Regions from separate parts of the Salmonella sp. A1325 genome, predicted to be linked through region 3. Evidence: predicted binding sites of a transcription regulator. Region 3 holds the regulator's gene; each other region holds the start of a gene.

Region 1 (6,547 bases), on a different contig from region 3:
AATACAGCCCGGCCTTTTTCGGCGAAGTTCTGTATGGCGAGCTGCGCAAAATAAAAGCGGCTTTTGATCCGCATAATCGACTTAACCCGGGTAAAATCTGTCCGCCGCAGGGGATAGAGGCGCCGATGATGAAGGTGGATGCGGTAAAACGCGGCACCTGGGATCGGCAAATTCCGCTGGCGGTACGGCAGACCTGGCGCGGCGCTATGGAGTGTAATGGTAACGGCCTGTGCTTTAATTTCGATGCGAAAAGCCCGATGTGCCCGTCGATGAAAATTAGCCTTAACCGGATCCACTCGCCGAAAGGGCGGGCGACGCTGGTGCGGGAATGGCTCCGTCTATTGGCCGATCGCGGCGTCGATCCGTTGAAGCTGGAAAAGGAGTTGCCAGAAAAACGCGCCAGCTTACGCACGCTGATTGCCCGCACCCGGAATAGTTGGCACAAACGCAAAGGCGAGTATGACTTTTCCCATGAAGTTAAAGAGGCCATGTCCGGCTGTCTGGCGTGTAAAGCCTGTACGACCCAGTGTCCAATTAAAATCGATGTTCCGGAGTTTCGTTCACGTTTCTTACAGCTTTACCATACGCGTTATCTGCGTCCGGTACGCGATCATCTGGTGGCGACGGTCGAGACCTACGCGCCGCTGATGGCGCGTGCGCCAAAGACCTTTAACTTTTTTATTAACCAACCGGTGGTTCGCAATCTGGCGAAAAAACATATCGGTATGGTGGATTTACCTCTGCTTTCTGCCCCTTCATTGCAACAGCAACTGGTGGGCCATCCGTCCGCCAATATGACGCTTGAGCAACTGGAGCGCATGAGCGCCGAGCAAAAAGCGAAAACGGTACTGGTGGTTCAGGACCCGTTTACCAGCTACTACGACGCTCGGGTCGTAGCGGACTTTATCCGCCTGGCGGAAAAACTGGGCAGGAGGCCGGTATTGTTACCGTTCTCGCCGAATGGTAAGGCGCAGCATATTAAAGGTTTTCTTAATCGCTTTGCGAAAACGGCGAAAAAAACCTCTGAGTTCCTTAATCGGATCGCCGCGTTGGGGATGCCGATGGTGGGTGTCGATCCGGCACTGGTTCTGTGTTATCGCGACGAATACAAACTGGCGATGGGCGAACAGCGCGGCGATTTTCATGTGTTGCTGGTGAATGAATGGTTGGCGCAGGAAATAAATGCAAGACTGTCCGTCGAGGTGAGCGGCGAACCGTGGTACTTTTTTGGTCATTGTACGGAAGTCACGGCTTTACCCGGCGCGCCTGCGCAGTGGGCCGCCATCTTTGCCCATTTTGGCGCGAAGCTGGAAAATGTCAGCGTAGGCTGCTGCGGTATGGCGGGCACTTATGGACATGAACTCACCAATCATAAAAATTCGCTGGGAATTTATGAGCTATCCTGGCATCAGGCGATGCAACGTCTACCGCGAAATCGTTGCCTGGCAACCGGCTATTCCTGCCGAAGCCAGGTCAAACGCATTGAAGGTACGGGCGTGCGTCACCCGTTGCAGGCATTACTGGAGATTATAGGTTGATCTGGAAACGTGAAGTGACCCTCGATGCGCTTAATGCGATGGGGGAAGGGAATATGGTTGGCCTGCTTGATATCCGCTTTGAGCGTATTGGGGACGATACGCTGGAAGCGACAATGCCCGTCGATCATCGCACCAAACAGCCGTTCGGCTTGCTGCATGGCGGAGCGTCTGTGGTGCTGGCGGAAAGTATCGGCTCGGTCGCAGGCTATCTGTGTACGCAGGGGGAGCAAAAGGTGGTGGGGCTGGAGGTGAATGCCAACCATGTACGGTCGGCGCGTCAGGGGCGCGTACGAGGCGTCTGTAAAGCGTTGCATACCGGGGCTCGCCATCAGGTCTGGCAGATAGAGATCTTTGATGAACAGGGACGTCTGTGCTGTTCTTCGCGCCTTACTACGGCGATTGTGTGACGTTGTCACCATAAAAGTGTGATGCATATTGCTTTTGGTCAAAATATGCGCAGAAAAAGGTGATATACTGTGCACGTTTACACATAAGCGAGGATGATATGTCTACTGATTTAGACCCAACCCAACTGGCGATTGAATTTTTACGCCGTGATAAAACCGAACTTTCTCCCGCGCAGTATTTGAAGCGTTTAAAACAGCTGGAGTTAGAGTTTGCCGATCTCCTCACCCTCTCTGCAACCGAACTGAAAGAAGAGATCTATTTCGCCTGGCGGTTGGGCGTGCATTAATAAAGTCTGTGTAGGCCGGATAAGGCGTTAGCCGCCATCCGGCTATGTTACCAGGCAATCTCACCAGACCCTGTCCCCAGGTAATAGATAACCCCCTTGATTTTGTTTAAAAAAAATACAGATCGCCATTTGTGCTAAAAAGGCGCGCGCTCTTTATGAGATTATTCTTATGCCCCTTCAAGAGCTAAGCCATTAAGAGTGCCGGAGATAAGCGCCGGATGGGGCCGGAACCCTTAAGCCTGTATTGAACAGACTTAAGGGTTTTTCTTTTCCGGGCGCGTAAAAAACTAAGGTCTGTCAATAACCGTTGGCATGTCGTCAGCCGTATGATTATTCAAAATACGGTTAGCCAGCACACCTGACATCATCGATCCGTTAACGTTCAGTGCCGTGCGGGCCATATCAACGATAGGTTCGATGGCAATAAAAATACCGACCAGCGCAACGGGAAAATTCAACGTCGACAGGACAATCAGCGCCGCGAACGTACCGCCGCCGCCGACGCCGGCTACGCCAATAGACCCTAGCGCAATGGCAGGCAACATCGCTGCCAGAAAATGTAGCGAGAGCGGATCAATGCCGATGGTGGGCGCAATCATCGCTACCATAATAGCCGGATAAATCCCGGCGCAGCCATTTTGCCCCATACTGGAGCCAAACGAGGCGGAAATATTGGCAATGGTGCTTTGTACGCCAAATTTTTCCTGGGCGGAAATGGCCAGCGGGATAGAGGCTGCGCTGCTGCGGGAAACAAACGCAAAGGTTAAGACGGGCCAGACCATTCTGAAATAACGCGCTGGATTATTACCGCTGAGGATCAGCAAAATGGCGTGCACGATAAACATCATGAAAATCGCGATGTAACAGGCGCCGATAAAACCAAGTAAGCTGGCGAATTGTTCAAGGTGGTATGATGAAAATACGGTAGTCATTAATGCCATGACGCCATAGGGCGTTAATGCAATAACGATACGTACCATCTTCATGACCCAGATCTGAATAGCGTTAATGCCTGCGCTTAATTTCTGACCTTCTTCCGGCGCCTCTTTTTTGACCTTTAACAGAGCGATCCCCGCTATTAGCGTGAAGATAACGATGCCGATAACGGAAACACTTCTGGCCCCCGTAAGATCAAGAAAAATATTAGTTGGGATCAGCGATGTCACTAACTGGGGAATCGACACCGCGGCAGTCTTATTGACTTCTTCCGTAGTTAACATTGACGGCATGTGCACAAAAGCGCTGGCGTCAAGCCTCAGCACATGAGCGGTCAGTAATCCGATAAAACCGGCAACCATCACCAGACATAACATGCATCCGACGATCGTCAGCGACATTTTTCCGATGCCGGCGCTATTTTCCAGTTTATTGATGGCGGAAAGAATAGAAATAAAAATTAGCGGTATAGCGACCAGTTTTAGCAGGTGGACGTAACCATTGCCGACGATGCTGTACCATTCGATAATAGTTTTAGTGTGATTTGCTGAAATAAAATGCAGGGATAAACCAATAACAGCCCCTAAAAAGATAGCGATAAAAACGCTTTTCGACAGGGAATCGCTTTTTTGATTAATTCTCAAGATGACCCACGAGAAAACCAAAAAAAGTGCGATATACGCGAGCGTAACAACCATATTTTAAGCCTCTTGCCTCATTCAGCACCTGAAATGCCGGAAAGAGTTTACATAAACCTATAGCCCAAACTGAGTTATAGAACCGCAGCGGATTATAAAGAGCGCAACGCCAGGTATCCATACAAAAAATGGGGTTCTGACCTCGCCGCCTGACAATGTCGACAGCCTATTAATTAAATAGTCATTTTCTATACATCTTTTCGTTTTTGACCTGCCAGAACGGTTAACGTCTTATAAATCATTATTTATCAAAAAGTTAAGCGATTTTTTGTCTGTCGTATGACCTGGCGGACAGGGTCTATGCTTAATAAAAGGCGCTCAATATAACCATTTGTTGGAAAGCCCCTGCGGTTAAGGGGTTGAAGTGATAATCATTATCACTAACATGCTGTTATATCCTGGTGATTTAGAACGCGAGGTAACTCTATGGAATTGCATTCAGACACGTTTAACCCGGAGGACTTCCCCTGGCAAGGGCTGACGCTAACGCCAGCGGCGGCTGCGCACATACGTGAACTGGCAGCAAAGCAGCCGGGCATGTTGGGCGTGCGGTTAAGCGTAAAACAGACGGGATGTGCCGGATTTGGCTATGTTCTGGATACCGTTCGGGAGCCGGATAAAGACGATCTGGTTTTTGAAGCCGAAGGCGCAAAGCTTTTCGCACCGTTACAGGCGATGCCTTTTATTGACGGAACAGAAGTGGATTACGTACAGGAAGGGCTGAACCAGTTATTTAAATTTCATAACCCCAAAGCCCAGAATGAATGCGGCTGCGGCGAAAGTTTTGGGGTATAGGCGGTACTATGTCTCGTAATACTGAAGCAACGGAAGAGGTCGGCATCTGGACAGGCGGACGCCTTAATTACAAAGAAGGATTTTTCACGCAACTACCCACTGATGAACTGGCAAAAGGCATCAGCGAAGAGGTGGTGCGCGCGATTTCCGCAAAGCGTAACGAACCTGAGTGGATGCTGGAATTTCGTCTCAATGCCTATAGAGCCTGGCTGGACATGGATGAACCGCACTGGCTGAAGGCGCACTACGATAAACTGAATTATCAGGACTACAGTTATTACTCTGCGCCATCATGCGGAAACTGCGACGATAGCTGCGTTTCCCCGCCGGGAGCCGTACAGCAAACGGGCGCGAATACCTTTTTGAGTAAAGAGGTTGAAGACGCCTTCGAGCAACTTGGCGTTCCGGTTCGCGAAGGGAAAGAGGTCGCCGTCGATGCGATTTTTGACTCGGTCTCCGTAGCGACCACATACCGTGAAAAACTGGCGGAACAGGGCATTATTTTCTGTTCTTTTGGCGAAGCGATACACGATCACCCTGACCTGGTCAGGAAATATCTTGGCACCGTCGTGCCGGGGAACGATAACTTTTTTGCCGCGCTGAATGCGGCAGTCGCTTCCGATGGGACATTTATCTATGTTCCCAAAGGCGTGCGTTGCCCGATGGAGTTATCCACCTATTTTCGCATTAACGCTGAGAAAACCGGTCAGTTTGAGCGCACGATTCTGGTGGCGGATGAAGGCAGCTATGTGAGTTATATCGAAGGCTGCTCCGCGCCCGTACGCGACAGTTATCAGCTCCACGCCGCGGTAGTGGAAGTCATCATCCATAAAGATGCTGAAGTAAAATATTCCACCGTACAAAACTGGTTCCCGGGCGACAACAACACGGGCGGTATTCTGAACTTTGTGACCAAGCGTGCGTTGTGCGAAGGGGAAAACAGCAAGATGTCGTGGACCCAGTCGGAAACCGGTTCGGCGATTACCTGGAAATACCCGAGCTGCATTCTGCGCGGTGATAATTCTATCGGCGAGTTCTATTCCGTTGCGCTGACCAGTGGACATCAGCAGGCTGACACCGGCACCAAAATGATCCATATCGGTAAAAACACACGCTCAACCATTATTTCAAAAGGCATTTCCGCCGGCCACAGCCAGAACAGCTACCGTGGGCTGGTAAAAATTATGCCGACGGCGACCAACGCCCGAAATTTCACCCAATGCGACTCCATGTTGATTGGCGCGGACTGCGGCGCGCATACGTTCCCGTATGTTGAATGCCGCAATAACAGCGCGCAGCTGGAGCACGAAGCGACAACATCACGTATCGGTGAAGATCAGCTTTTCTATTGTTTGCAACGCGGCATCAGTGAAGAAGACGCTATTTCGATGATCGTCAACGGTTTCTGTAAAGACGTTTTCTCGGAACTACCGCTGGAGTTCGCCGTTGAAGCGCAAAAACTGCTGGCGATTAGCCTTGAGCACAGCGTCGGTTAATGATGAAGGAAAACTCATGTTAAGCATTAAAGATTTACAGGTCAGTGTGGAAGAAAAAGCGATTTTGCGTGGCCTGAATCTGGAGATTCACCCCGGCGAAGTTCACGCCATTATGGGGCCGAACGGTTCCGGGAAAAGCACGCTCTCCGCCACCCTGGCGGGACGTGAAGATTACGAGGTCACCGGCGGCTCGGTTACGTTCAAAGGTAAAGATCTGCTTGAACTGTCGCCGGAGGAACGGGCGGGTGAAGGGATTTTTATGGCCTTCCAGTACCCGGTAGAAATCCCCGGCGTCAGTAACCAGTTTTTCCTGCAAACCGCGCTGAATGCCGTGCGCGCCTACCGCGGGCAGGCGTCATTGGATCGCTTTGATTTTCAGGATCTGATGGA
Region 2 (6,547 bases), 110 kb from region 3:
CGCCCGCCTCGACAATGCCATGCAGCGCTAAGGTCAGGAAAACCGACCGCGGCAACGCCACCGCCACGCTATCGCCAGGCTGAACGCCGCGTTCCCGCAGCGCGTACGCCAGCGCCACAACCTGTTCGCGCATTTCACGGTAGGTAAAGTGATAATGCGCATCTGCCAACGCGAAAGCCTCTGGCGTTTTTTGCGCCTGCTGCGCCACCAAATCGCTAAGCGTGGCGGCGGGAATCGTTACCGCCGTATTATTAAGGTGTGTTAATTGCGTTTGTTCTTCCGCCAGCAGCATTTGCGCATCGCCGCAGCGCAGCGCCGGGTTATCCGCAAACTGCGTGATAAGCGCCATCAATCGTAAGGCATGGCGGGAGAGCGTGGCATCATCGTAACGCTGTGCATTCGCCAGCAATTCAATATCCAGACCGCCGTTTTCATCCGGAAAAAGCGCCAGTTCAAGATCGTTAACCGGCCCCGTCGCCAGGGTATGGGTTTGCGCCTGTATGCCAGGAAGATCCAGATGATAATCAAATACTTTTATGTTGAGCACCGGGCCAAATAGCGGCGTCTCCCCTGCGGCTCGCCCGCTATCGCGTACAATCTGTTCGGCGTCGTAACGCTGGTGGCGGCGCATCTTCTTTAACTGCGCCGCAAATCGCTTCGCCAGCGTTGGCAGATCTTCCGTCGCATGAAGGTTAACCGCCAGCGGCAACACGTTAAGGACAGGCCCGGTCGCCGTTAACGCCGCCGATCCCATCCGCCGCATAAAGATAAATCCGGCGGCATAATCCATTCGCCCGCATAATCGTCCCAGCCACAACGTCACCAGCGCCAGGGCAAGATCCGCTCGCGGTATCTCAGGCATGTGCGCCGCCAGTTGGCGAAACGCCCCCTCCGGCGCGCTCAATTTCATACGCAGAATATCCGCGCTCGCCGACCGCCCCGGCAACGGCGCGGCAGACATTGACGCCGGCGGCGGCAGCTCGCGGCGCTGCTGCGCCCAGAAGGCGCCGTCACGCTGCCAGGCCTCGCTCTGGCGATAGCGCTGATATTCCTCGACCACATCCGCAAAGGGGGTAAAAGGCGACTCCGGCGTAGAGGCGTCGCTCTGCCAGGCGCGATAAATCGCCGCAATCTGGCGGGTTATCGCCGGGAAACTAAAGCCATCCACCAGCAAATGGTGATAGCGCTGATACCAATACCAGCGGGTATCATCAATGCGGACTAACTGGTGAAACGCCAGCGGCTTACCGCTATCTGCGCGCAGGTTTTGCCGTAAATCCGCCTGCATTAACGCCAGTGCCGCGTGATGCGGATCGGGCTGGTCGCGTAAATCGGCAATCGGGGGCTCGCCGAAGGTGTGCTCAGGATCTATCCATTGCCAGACCTCGCCGTTCTCTTCGGTAAAACGCATCCGTAGCGTATCCGCCTGTTGCATCCCTACCGCTACCGCTTTTGCCAGCAAGGGGGCATCCAGCTCGCCATTCAGTTCCACGTAGTGCGCCACGCTCCAGGCGGAGGGTAAATCAGAGAGTTTTTCCGCCATCCAGATCCCCGGCTGAGCGGCGACTAACGGTAAACGCTGCGTCATTTCGCCTCCTGCTTATCGGCATAATGCGCCGGATTCAGTGTTGTCCAGCGCGTATTAAGCCACTGCTGGCACGCGTCCTGCGATTGCGGTTCGCATACCACGTCCCAGCCTGCGGGAAGCGCACATGCCGCTGGCCAAAGGCTGAATTGACGCTGCGCATTTTGCAGGATGTAAAACTGTCCCTGCGGATTATCGAAGGGATTACTGAATTCCATACTCAACTCCTGTCATGGACATGTGCCCGGTTAAAGCGTGTCGATAAGCGGCTGCCAAAGCAGCATCAGCCCTTGCGTTAGCCCGCCGCGCCAGCAAAGCGCATCGTGTCCGCCGTCAACCTGACGCCAGAAAATGGACTGCTGCGAGGTATTCAGTTGGGCATAAAGCGCCTGATTCGCCTGAAACACGATCGGCTCACGCACGCCGGCTTCCAGTACGATACGCAGTCCGCGCGCGCATAATGCGCCGGTTTTCAGCCGGGTAATGACTTCCCCCTCCGGCGGGGTGATGCGATGGGGCCACCAGAACGATCCTGACTGGCTTAGTACACAGCCAAAACGCGTCGGCCAGTTCAGGCCGGCATACAGCGCCGACAGGCCGCCAAAACTCTGTCCGGCGACCACCGTTCGCCCGGCATCATCGCTAAAAGGCGTCACGGCTCTGACTTGCGGCAACAGTTCCTGCTGCACCGCCAGCCAGAAATCGGCATTGCAGGGCAACTCCTGGCTGCGGTGTTGAGTATCAATCGCGTCAATCAGCAGATAGACGGCACCGGGAAGCAGGCGTTGATGAGTCAGCGAGGCGAGAGCGGGCCAGACGGGCATATTTTCCGCCCAGAATTGACCGTCCAGCAGAATAGCCAACGGTCTTTCCTCCGGCGCCTCGTCTCCGGTCGTCAATATCCATACGCGGCGGGAGTTACCCAGACGTTCGCTATGCCACTGCATCATCAAAGGCGGCGAGTACGGCGTTTCAGGACGATCCCATCCCGGCTGAAGGGGCGCATCCGGCATTTCCAGCGCTGAAACCGCATGACCACGTCCTCCCCGCCAGCTTTGCGAATTAAGCGGGTCGGCAATCGCCTGCGGTAATAGCTGTCGCCAGCCTTCACGCAGTACGTTCCGATCGGGCGTTTCGCCCGGCGCAAAAGCGGCAAAAACGTCATCGCGCTCGGTAGGAATAAAACAGTAGCTGCCGCGCCAGTTAGCGCTAAGCGCCGTGCTCCAGCGCCAGACATCCGTTCCGGCAATACGCGCCATCGTCTGAGGCTGCGCGTTTTGATGATGATCGGTTACGCCAGTGATATAGACCCAGACACGCCGTATCGGGGAGTGTGTTTCGTTTCCCTGCGGGTCGCGCCACCAAAAAGTGACCCGATAATTTCCGTCTTTTTCCCGTATCCATTCCGGCCCGGTTTTCGTCCTCCACCAGGCCTCACTTCCCGTTGCCAGCGCCTCTTTCATTATAACCCTGTGTTTATTATGAATTTTGTATATAAAAGGTGAAATATATTGATAATATTATTGATAACTATTTGCATTTGCAATAGCGTATTGTCGCGCTATGGGACGCGCGAACACAATTTCACCACCCGGCCAATGCCTTTGACGGGCGCTTTGGCTTATGTGGCTAAAGAAAAGCAGGATATACAATGAACAAGAAGATTCATTCCCTGACCTTACTGGTCAATTTAGGGATTTACGGGGCCGCTCTGCCCGTGATGGCGGAAGAAAAAACCGATAGCACTGCGCTCACCAATGAAGACACCATCGTGGTGACCGCTGCCCAGCAAAACCTACAGGCGCCAGGCGTATCCACCATCACCGCCGATGAGATCCGCAAAAATCCGCCCGCGCGCGACGTGTCAGAAATCATCCGCACCATGCCGGGCGTAAACCTGACCGGCAACTCCACCAGCGGTCAGCGCGGGAATAACCGCCAAATCGATATTCGCGGCATGGGGCCGGAAAACACCCTTATCCTGATTGATGGTAAACCCGTCACCAGCCGTAACTCGGTGCGCCTGGGCTGGCGCGGCGAACGCGATACCCGCGGCGATACCGCGTGGGTGCCACCGGAGATGATCGAACGCATTGAAGTGCTGCGTGGCCCTGCCGCCGCACGCTACGGCAACGGCGCGGCGGGTGGCGTGGTCAATATCATTACCAAAAAAGGCGGTAGCGAGTGGCACGGCTCCTGGAATACCTATTTCAACGCGCCGGAACATAAAGACGAAGGCGCGACCAAACGCACTAACTTTAGCCTGAACGGCCCGCTGGGCGGGGATTTCAGCTTCCGTCTGTATGGCAACCTCGACAAAACGCAGGCGGATGCGCGTAATATTAACCAGGGGCATCAGTCTGAACGTACCGGGAGTTACGCCGACACGCTACCGGCAGGACGCGAGGGGGTCATTAACAAAGATATCAACGGTGTGGTTCGTTGGGATTTTGCTCCGCTTCAGTCTCTGGAGCTGGAGGCCGGTTACAGTCGCCAGGGCAACCTCTATGCCGGTGATACTCAGAACACCAATACGAACCAACTGGTGAAAGATAATTACGGAAAAGAGACGAACCGCCTCTATCGGCAGAACTACTCTCTGACCTGGAACGGCGGCTGGGATAATGGCGTAACCACCAGTAACTGGGTGCAATACGAACATACCCGTAACTCCCGGATGCCGGAAGGCTTGGCAGGCGGCACAGAAGGAATTTTCGATCCCAAAGCATCGCAAAAATATGCCGATGCCGATTTGAATGACGTCACCCTACACAGCGAAGTGAGCCTTCCTTTCGATCTGCTGGTCAATCAAAACCTGACGCTGGGTACCGAATGGGCCCAACAGCGTATGAAAGACGAGCTCTCCAACTCGCAAACCTTTATGGGGGGAAATATCCCGGGTTACAGCAGTACCAATCGTAGCCCCTATTCAAAAGCGGAAATTTTCTCTCTGTTTGCTGAAAACAACATGGAACTGACCGACAGCACCATGCTGACGCCGGGGCTACGTTTCGATCATCACAGTATTGTGGGGGATAACTGGAGCCCATCGCTGAACCTGTCGCAAGGTCTGGGGGATGACTTTACCCTGAAAATGGGGATCGCCCGCGCTTATAAAGCCCCGAGTCTGTACCAGACTAACCCAAACTATATTTTGTATAGCAAAGGTCAGGGTTGCTACGCGACTGGCGCGGGTACCGGCATCGGCTGCTATATGATGGGTAACGATGATCTGAAAGCCGAAACCAGCATCAATAAAGAGATCGGTCTGGAATTTAAACGCGATGGCTGGCTGGCCGGCATCACCTGGTTCCGCAATGATTACCGCAATAAGATTGAAGCGGGTACGGTGCCGTTGCAGCGTATCAACAACGGCAAAACGGATGTCTATCAGTGGGAGAACGTACCGAAAGCGGTCGTTGAAGGTCTGGAAGGCACGTTAAACGTACCGGTTAGCGACACCGTCAACTGGACGAATAACGTTACGTATATGCTGCAGAGCAAAAACAAAGAGACCGGCGAACGCCTGTCGATTATTCCACAGTACACGCTTAACTCAACCCTGAGCTGGCAGGTACGTCAGGACGTTTCTCTGCAATCGACCTTCACCTGGTACGGCAAACAAGAGCCGAAGAAATATGATTATCAGGGTAACCCCGTTACCGGAACAGATAAGCAAGCGGTCAGCCCATACAGTATTGTTGGCCTGAGCGCGACCTGGGACGTGACCAAAAATGTCAGCCTGACCGGTGGCGTGGATAACCTCTTTGACAAACGTCTGTGGCGTGAAGGTAACGCGCAAACCGTCAGGGATACTCAAACTGGCGCTTATATGGCGGGCGCTGGCGCGTACACCTATAACGAACCGGGACGTACGTGGTATATGAGCATTAATACCCATTTCTGATGGCAACCTTCCCTCCCTCATTCGGGGAGGGAATTAGCAAAAAACGATGCGGACATCTCATTTTCCCCTCCCCTTTGCCGGACACAGGCTGCATATCGTCGACTTTGATGCGAGCAGCTTTCACGAGCACGACCTGTTATGGCTGCCTCATCACGATCGGCTACAGTCTGCCGGACGCAAGCGTAAAGCTGAACATCTGGCAGGCCGCATCGCCGCCGTTCATGCGCTACGCGAGGTGGGCGTCAGGACAGTGCCCGGTATTGGCGACAAGCGACAGCCGCTATGGCCGGACGGCCTATTTGGCAGCATCAGCCACTGTGCGTCAACGGCGCTGGCCGTCATATCCCGACAGCGTATCGGCATTGATATAGAAAAAATCATGAGTCAGCACACGGCGACAGAGCTGGCGCCGTCCATTATCGATAGCGATGAGCGCCAAATTCTCCAGGCGAGCTCGCTCCCTTTTCCGCTTGCCCTGACGCTGGCTTTCTCCGCCAAAGAGAGCGTTTATAAAGCCTTTTCAGACCGCGTCACGCTCCCGGGATTCGATAGCGCAAAAGTTACCTCGCTTACCGCCACGCACATCTCATTACATCTGCTGCCAGCCTTTGCCGCCACGATGGCTGAACGTACCGTCCGTACAGAATGGTTTCAACGTGGCAATAGCGTTATTACTCTTGTTTCTGCAATAACGCGCTTTCCCCACGACAGGAGCGCTCCCGCTTCTATACTTAGCGCAATACACCGATAAATGAGATCGCTATGGCGCTGAATGATTTTCACGTTTCTGAACCTTATACGCTTGGTATTGAGCTGGAGATGCAGGTGATCAATCCACCTGGCTACGATTTAAGTCAGGACTCTTCTACGCTGATCGACGCCGTTAAGCCCCAACTTACTGCGGGAGAAATTAAGCACGATATCACCGAAAGTATGCTGGAGATGGCCACGGGCGTCTGCCGCGATATTGACCAGGCGGCGGCCCAACTTTCTGCCATGCAGCACGTTATTTTACAGGCGGCGTCGGAACACCATCTCGGCATTTGCGGCGGCGG
Region 3 (6,547 bases):
CCGATAGACATGCCGACGCCTGCGGTATACCCCTTGCCCAGAACATTTCCTGCCATCATCTCGCCAGCAACAAATAGGTTGCGGCTTGGATGACCGGCAAAATGCACCGCGGCACGTTCGTTAACTTTCAGGCCCAGGTAGGTAAACGTGATGCCGGGTCGCAGCGCATAACCGTAGTAGGGCGGCGTATCAAGCGGGCGCGCCCAGTGGGTTTTCGCCGGCGTCAGGTTTTTGGTGGCGCAGTCATCAAGCAAGGTATGATCAAAATGACCGGGTTGGCAGGCCTGGTTATACTGCGTGACGGTATGGGTAAATTTTTCCGCGTCCAGCCCCAACTGGCAGGCCAGCTCAGCCAGCGTATTGGCCTGCGCGCCAGGAAAAACCGGCGGCATAAAGTGGCCGATGGCTTTGCTGTCGATAATCGAATAGCCAATTTGTCCTGGCTGTTGAGCCACCAGCCGCCCCCAAATGGCGTAACGCTTCGGCCAGAAATCTTCGCCTTCATCATAAAAACGTTCGGCGTCGCGATTCACGACAATACCCAGCGATACGCAATCCACGCGAGTACAAATACCGCCGTCGTACAGCGGCGCCCTGGCATCAATCGCTACGCAGTGCGACTGGGACGGATCGCCAATGATATCCGCGCCGGCATCCATCATAAATTTGAGTAATACGCCCTGGTTAAAACGCGTGCCGCGAATCAGGAAATTATCCGCGGGCCATTCGCCGCGGGCGTTTTCTCCCCAGGCCTCCCGCAGCCATTCACGGTTTGATTCGAAACCGCCAGCCGCTAATACGCAGGCTTTGGCGGTAATACGTTCGCTACCCGCCAGCGCTGCCACGAATTCGCCGTCATGAAGTTCAAGCGCGTGAACCGGCGTGTTATAGCGAATCTGTACGCCCAGCCGTTCGGCGCTACGGTAATAGGCATTGACGAGCGCTTTCCCTCCGCCCATAAAAAACGCATTGGTGCGCGCAACGTGGAGCGCCCCAGATAGCGGCGGTTGAAAGTTAACGCCATGTTTGCGCATCCAGTCGCGGCATTGCGAAGAGGTGCGAATGACCAGCCGCGCCAGCGCCTCGTTGGTGTTGCCGTCGGTGACTCGCCACAGATCCTGCCAGAATTCCTCTTCAGGATAGCTTTCTACCAGCACATCCTGCGGCGCATCATGCATACAGCGCAGGTTTCGTGTGTGCTGAGAATTTCCGCCGCGCCATTCTCGCGGGGCAGCCTCCAGCAGCAGAACCGATGCGCCCGCTTCCCGTGCGGTCAGGGCGGCGCATAATGCGGCATTGCCTCCGCCTATCACCAGTACATCAACCATCTTATACTCCCGTACCATTTAACTATTTGTTAAATTTGTAATTGAAATGTATACGGATAAATAAGCGGCGCGCTATCAGGTAGCGCTAAACAGGGGTTTAGTAAGCGTAAAGGGTTGCGCCTGGCCATTCACCAGCGTCGACTAACTGACGCATAACTTTGGTAAGGACTACTCTGGCGGCAAGGCCGGCGGGCGTCAGTTCATCATCCGACAGGCTGACTAAAAAATTGGGGCGGCTGAGTACCGGATTATGGACGCCGATCACGCGTAGCGCGTCGTTATCCAGATGAGAAATCGCCGCGCCGGGCTGCAACGTGGCGCCAAGACCGTCGCGCACGGCGCGCATCAACAACGCCAGGCCGTCAATTTCCGCGACGATTTCAACGTTAAGCGCATGTTCCTGGCAGACAGCGTCCAGCCTGCCGCGCAGCCCGTGTCCCTGGCTTGGCATAATGAGCGGAATGCCTGCCAGTTGTTCAGGTGTGATCGGGTTATCAGGAAGCGCCGCCAGCAGGGCATGGGAGCCAATCAGAAAAAGCTGTTCTTCAAGGATCGGTCTGGCGCTCCAGCGCAGGATTTTATCTTTTTGAAAAACAACGGCTAAATCAATCTGGCGGGTATTGATCATTCTTTCCAGATTACCGGACAAGCTTTCCACCACATGCAGTCGGACATCGGCATAGTTTTCCTGCATGGCATGGATAAACGGTATACCCAGTATGGAGGCGGTACTGGGGGCCATTCCTACGCTCACATGACCGGAAAGGCGCGCTTCTCTGGCGGCGAGAATCGCGTCGTCGGCATGACGCAGGGCGAGTTGCGCCTGCGAATAAAAGGCCAGCCCGGCGTTGGTTGGCGTTACGCCGCGCGAAGTGCGCTGCAGCAGACGGATGGCAAGCTCGTTTTCCAGACGGGACATCTGTTGACTTAATGCTGAAACGCCAATATCAAGATCCTGCGCGGCGCTGCCCATACTGCCGGTTTCAATAATACGCACGAAATAGCGTAACTGGCGAAGCTCCATTCCTGCTCTCCTGAGATGCGATAGCGTTTTTTACATTAAATCAACATCAAGCGGCAGGAAAGAGGAGGATATAAAAAAGCCAACCGGGCGGTTGGCTCTTCGAAAGATTTACACTTATTTAGTCGCGTCATCGTGCGCGTGCTCGTCTTCGCGGCAGTCTCCTTCAGCGCAGTGGCCGTAAAGATAGAGGCTGTGATTAGTTAAACGAATACCGTGTTTCGCCGCAATTTCACGCTGGCGCGCTTCAATAGAGTCATCACTAAATTCAATCACTTTTCCGCAGTCAAGGCAGATAAGATGGTCGTGATGATGCTGTTGCGTCAGTTCAAAAACGGATTTACCGCCTTCAAAATTATGGCGGGTCACGATACCGGCATCGTCAAACTGGTTCAGCACACGGTATACGGTTGCCAGACCGATTTCTTCACCCATGTCGATCAGGCGTTTGTATAAATCTTCCGCACTGACGTGATGGTTATCTGGTTCCTGAAGAACTTCCAGAATTTTTAAACGAGGAAGCGTTACTTTCAGGCCAGCCTTCTTTAATGCGGTATTGTTGTCAGTCATGCGGAATCTGTCCTGTTGCTAAACGATTCACTTCATTAGAGAAGTGACAGAAATTGCACTCAAGATAATGCGTATCATTATAGGACTGCCATGCCGAAATGAAAACCGCAAGTCTCTCGCAGATGTTAATAAAACTGTGGTTTTGCCTGCAAATTTTGGCGCCACCTGATTACACCCGGACATTGTACAGGGATGGGTGCGAAAGTTACAAATTTGTAGCAATTATTTTGATTGGTCTTGTCTATTGATGCGGCGCAGATATAACGCTGCGCCGCATAAGATTAGGCGTTGAGGATGTCGTCGAGGTGCAATTCAGCTGAAACTTGCTTAACCCATTTTTCAACACGCTCGGCGGTCAGCTCAGGCTGACGGTCTTCGTCAATCGCCAGGCCGACAAAATGATCGTCGTCAGCCAGACCTTTAGAGGCTTCAAAATGATAGCCTGCGGTTGGCCAGTGACCCACAATCGTGGCGCCGCGCGGCTCAATAATGTCGCGAATCGTGCCCAGCGCATCACAGAAGTATTCCGCGTAGTCTTCCTGATCGCCACAGCCAAACAGCGCCACCAGCTTACCGTTAAAGTCAATCTCTTCGAGAGTCGGGAAGAAGTCATCCCAGTCACATTGCGCTTCGCCATAGTACCAGGTTGGGATGCCCAGCAGCAGAATGTCATACCCTTCCAGGTCTTCTTTACTGCTTTTTGCAATGTCATGCACATCGGCAACGTCTTTACCAAGCTGTTTTTGAATCATTTTTGCGATATTTTCGGTATTACCGGTGTCGCTGCCGAAAAAGATGCCAGTGATTGCCATGAGTAAAATAACCTCTTGAAACTTATTGAAATGGTGGTGGCGAATTGCCCACGGATAAGGGCAATCATAGCAGAACAGGCAGATATGCGGAAACAGCAATCACGCGGGACTGCACGCTCTGCTACACGAAATATGAAACAAAACTTATTTTCAGACTAAACCCTGGCCGCGCAGCGCCATAAGCTGCTTCATTAATATTTCTTCAATGAGCTCGCTGCGGCTAATGTTGCGCGCTTCGGCCAGCTCATTCAGCGCGTCAACCGCTTGTGCGTTGAGTTTTAATTCGACACGCTTGAGGCCACGAACTTTGTCGCGTTTTAACTGGTTGCGCTTGTTGATGCGTAACTGTTCATCGCGCGAAAGCGGATTCGTTTTAGGTCGTCCCGGGCGACGCTCGTGCGCGAACAGATCTAATGTCGTACGGTCCGTTTGTTCTTTGGCCATGATTTTGGTGACTTCGGGGGAAACAATCAGCCAGGCTTATGCCCGGATGGATAGCGCGCCATCATACATCAGCGAGGAAGCGACGCCAACGCCCGCGCGCGTAATCGCGCACAGGCGATGAGTTTTTAATCAGTTAGCGTTTATCGTGCAGATAACGGCGGATGGCGCGCAGAACCGCCTCTGGTTTTTCGGCATGTACCCAGTGGCCCGCGCCGGCGATCACATGTGCGCGCGCCAAAGGGAATTGCGCCAGCAGCGCGTCGCGGTACGCTTCGGTCACGTAGGGCGAGTTACCGCCTGGAATAAACAGCGCCGGATGTTCCCAGGGCGGAATGGTTTCCCAGCCGACGATATGCGGATACTGCTCCCATAATACCGGAACATTAAAACGCCATTCGCCTTCAGCCCAGGATTTTAACAGAAACTGGATCACGCCTTCTTCGTTGAGGTGCTGGCGCATAATCCCTGCCGCCTGTTGGCGGGATGTCGCATCGGATTCGCTGACGGCGTTAATGGCCGCGAAAATGCGATCGTGGCGGCGAACGTGATAATCCACGGGGGCGATATCAATCGCGACCAGACGATCGATGCGATCGGGCGCCAGCGCCGTCAGCGCCATTACCGCTTTTCCGCCCATGGAATGACCAATAAACGTCGCTTTTTCAATCTGCTGCGCGTCAAGCGTATCCAGAAGATCCTGGGCCATTGCCGGATAATCCATGACCGGATCGCGCGGCGATAAACCATGATTGCGCATATCGACCTGAATAATGTCGTGATCGGTCACCAGATCGCGCGCCAGTACGCCGAGGTTGTCCAGGCTGCCAAACAGGCCATGAACGAGAACGATGGGGGAATTATTGTGCAGGTTTTGTGCAGATTGCGCTCGGATGTTTAATTTCATGGCAAAGTTCTTTTTTTCGCTCTGTCGGGTTAGGGTATTATGTTGACCATTCTGCCACTGGGCTGCAACCTCTAAGGTTTACTCCGAGTTTTTTTGTCAGCCGGGCTTAACGCTATCCGCTGTTGGGATTTGTTCCTATAATCCCAATGACTTGTATTCAGCAAAGACATCGCACTGGATTAAGATGAAAACGATTGAAGTTGATGATGAACTCTATAGCTATATTGCCAGCCACACCAAGCATATCGGCGAGAGCGCATCCGACATTTTACGGCGTATGTTGAAGTTTTCCGCCACGACACAGCCAACGGCTTCAGCGGTGAAGGGGACGCCTGCGGCGCAACCCGTTGCCGAAGCGAAACCGGTTAACCCGGTAAAAGACAAAGTTCGCGCGATGCGTGAGCTGTTGTTGTCTGACGAATATGCCGAGCAGAAAAAAGCGGTCAACCGCTTTATGCTGATTCTGACTACACTCTATTCACTGGATCACCACGCGTTTGCGGAGGCGACGGAGTCGTTGCATGGCCGCACGCGCGTCTATTTTGCGGCGGATGAACAAACGCTGCTGAAAAATGGGAATCAAACTAAACCTAAGCACGTTCCCGGCACGCCGTACTGGGTGATCACCAACACCAACACCGGCCGTAAATGCAGCATGATCGAACACATCATGCAGTCAATGCAATTCCCGGCGGAATTGATTGAAAAGGTTTGCGGAACAATTTAATCCTTGCATTAGAAGGACCAGGCAATGGCAATCCACAACCGCGCAGGACAACCCGCGCAACAGAGTGATTTGATTAACGTCGCCCAACTGACGGCGCAGTATTATGTACTGAAACCGGAGGCAGGGAATGCAGAACATGCCGTGAAATTTGGCACTTCCGGCCATCGCGGCAGCGCAGGTCGTCACAGTTTCAACGAACCGCATATTCTGGCGATCGCCCAGGCGATTGCTGAAGAGCGGGCGAAGAATGGCATTACCGGCCCCTGCTATGTGGGGAAAGACACCCATGCGCTCTCGGAACCGGCCTTCATTTCCGTGCTGGAAGTGCTGGCGGCAAACGGCGTAGACGTTATCGTGCAGGAAAATAATGGCTTCACGCCAACGCCTGCCGTGTCAAATGCTATCCTGGTCCATAACAAAAAAGGCGGCCCGCTGGCTGATGGTATTGTCATTACGCCGTCGCACAACCCGCCGGAAGATGGCGGTATTAAATATAATCCGCCCAATGGTGGCCCGGCGGACACCAACGTCACTAAAGTGGTAGAAGATCGCGCCAATGCGCTGCTGGCGGATGGCCTGCAAGGCGTTAAGCGCATCTCTCTGGATGCGGCAATGGCCTCGGGCCACGTTAAAGCGGTAGATCTGGTACAGCCATTTGTCGAAGGGCTGGCGGATATCGTTGATATGGCGGCGATTCAGAAAGCCGGTCTGACGCTGGGTGTCGATCCGCTGGGCGGCTCC

The links. The regulator Fur, encoded in region 3, represses iron uptake genes when iron is present. The targets are predictions, from matches to a motif close to ATAATAATGAGAACNACTATCAA.
Region 1: a site for Fur is predicted at 4,231-4,253, ahead of sufA (Fe-S cluster assembly scaffold SufA). Genes of this name have one in related genera too.
Region 2: a site for Fur is predicted at 3,103-3,125, ahead of fes (enterochelin esterase). Genes of this name have one in related genera too.

What each region holds. Positions count from the first base shown of each region.
Region 1 covers NZ_JAMLWO010000001.1:535,653-542,199, reverse strand. The annotation lists gene ydiJ (D-2-hydroxyglutarate dehydrogenase YdiJ) at 1-1,538, shown strand, start outside; gene menI (1,4-dihydroxy-2-naphthoyl-CoA hydrolase) at 1,535-1,945, shown strand; gene NAZ64_RS02815 (YdiH family protein) at 2,044-2,232, shown strand; gene NAZ64_RS02810 (L-cystine transporter) at 2,520-3,866, opposite strand; gene sufA (Fe-S cluster assembly scaffold SufA) at 4,293-4,661, shown strand; gene sufB (Fe-S cluster assembly protein SufB) at 4,670-6,157, shown strand; gene sufC (Fe-S cluster assembly ATPase SufC) at 6,174-6,547, shown strand, end outside.
Region 2 covers NZ_JAMLWO010000003.1:325,716-332,262, reverse strand. The annotation lists gene entF (enterobactin non-ribosomal peptide synthetase EntF) at 1-1,588, opposite strand, end outside; gene NAZ64_RS08550 (MbtH family protein) at 1,585-1,803, opposite strand; gene fes (enterochelin esterase) at 1,834-3,048, opposite strand; gene NAZ64_RS08540 (TonB-dependent siderophore receptor) at 3,237-5,492, shown strand; gene entD (enterobactin synthase subunit EntD) at 5,539-6,243, shown strand; gene NAZ64_RS08530 (YbdK family carboxylate-amine ligase) at 6,255-6,547, shown strand, end outside.
Region 3 covers NZ_JAMLWO010000003.1:430,834-437,380, forward strand. The annotation lists gene tcuA (FAD-dependent tricarballylate dehydrogenase TcuA) at 1-1,328, opposite strand, end outside; gene tcuR (tricarballylate utilization LysR family transcriptional regulator TcuR) at 1,426-2,352, opposite strand; gene fur (ferric iron uptake transcriptional regulator) at 2,467-2,919, opposite strand; partial or broken gene NAZ64_RS09050 (fur leader peptide) at 2,912-2,997, opposite strand; gene fldA (flavodoxin FldA) at 3,201-3,731, opposite strand; gene ybfE (LexA regulated protein) at 3,882-4,175, opposite strand; gene ybfF (esterase) at 4,309-5,079, opposite strand; gene seqA (replication initiation negative regulator SeqA) at 5,264-5,806, shown strand; gene pgm (phosphoglucomutase (alpha-D-glucose-1,6-bisphosphate-dependent)) at 5,831-6,547, shown strand, end outside.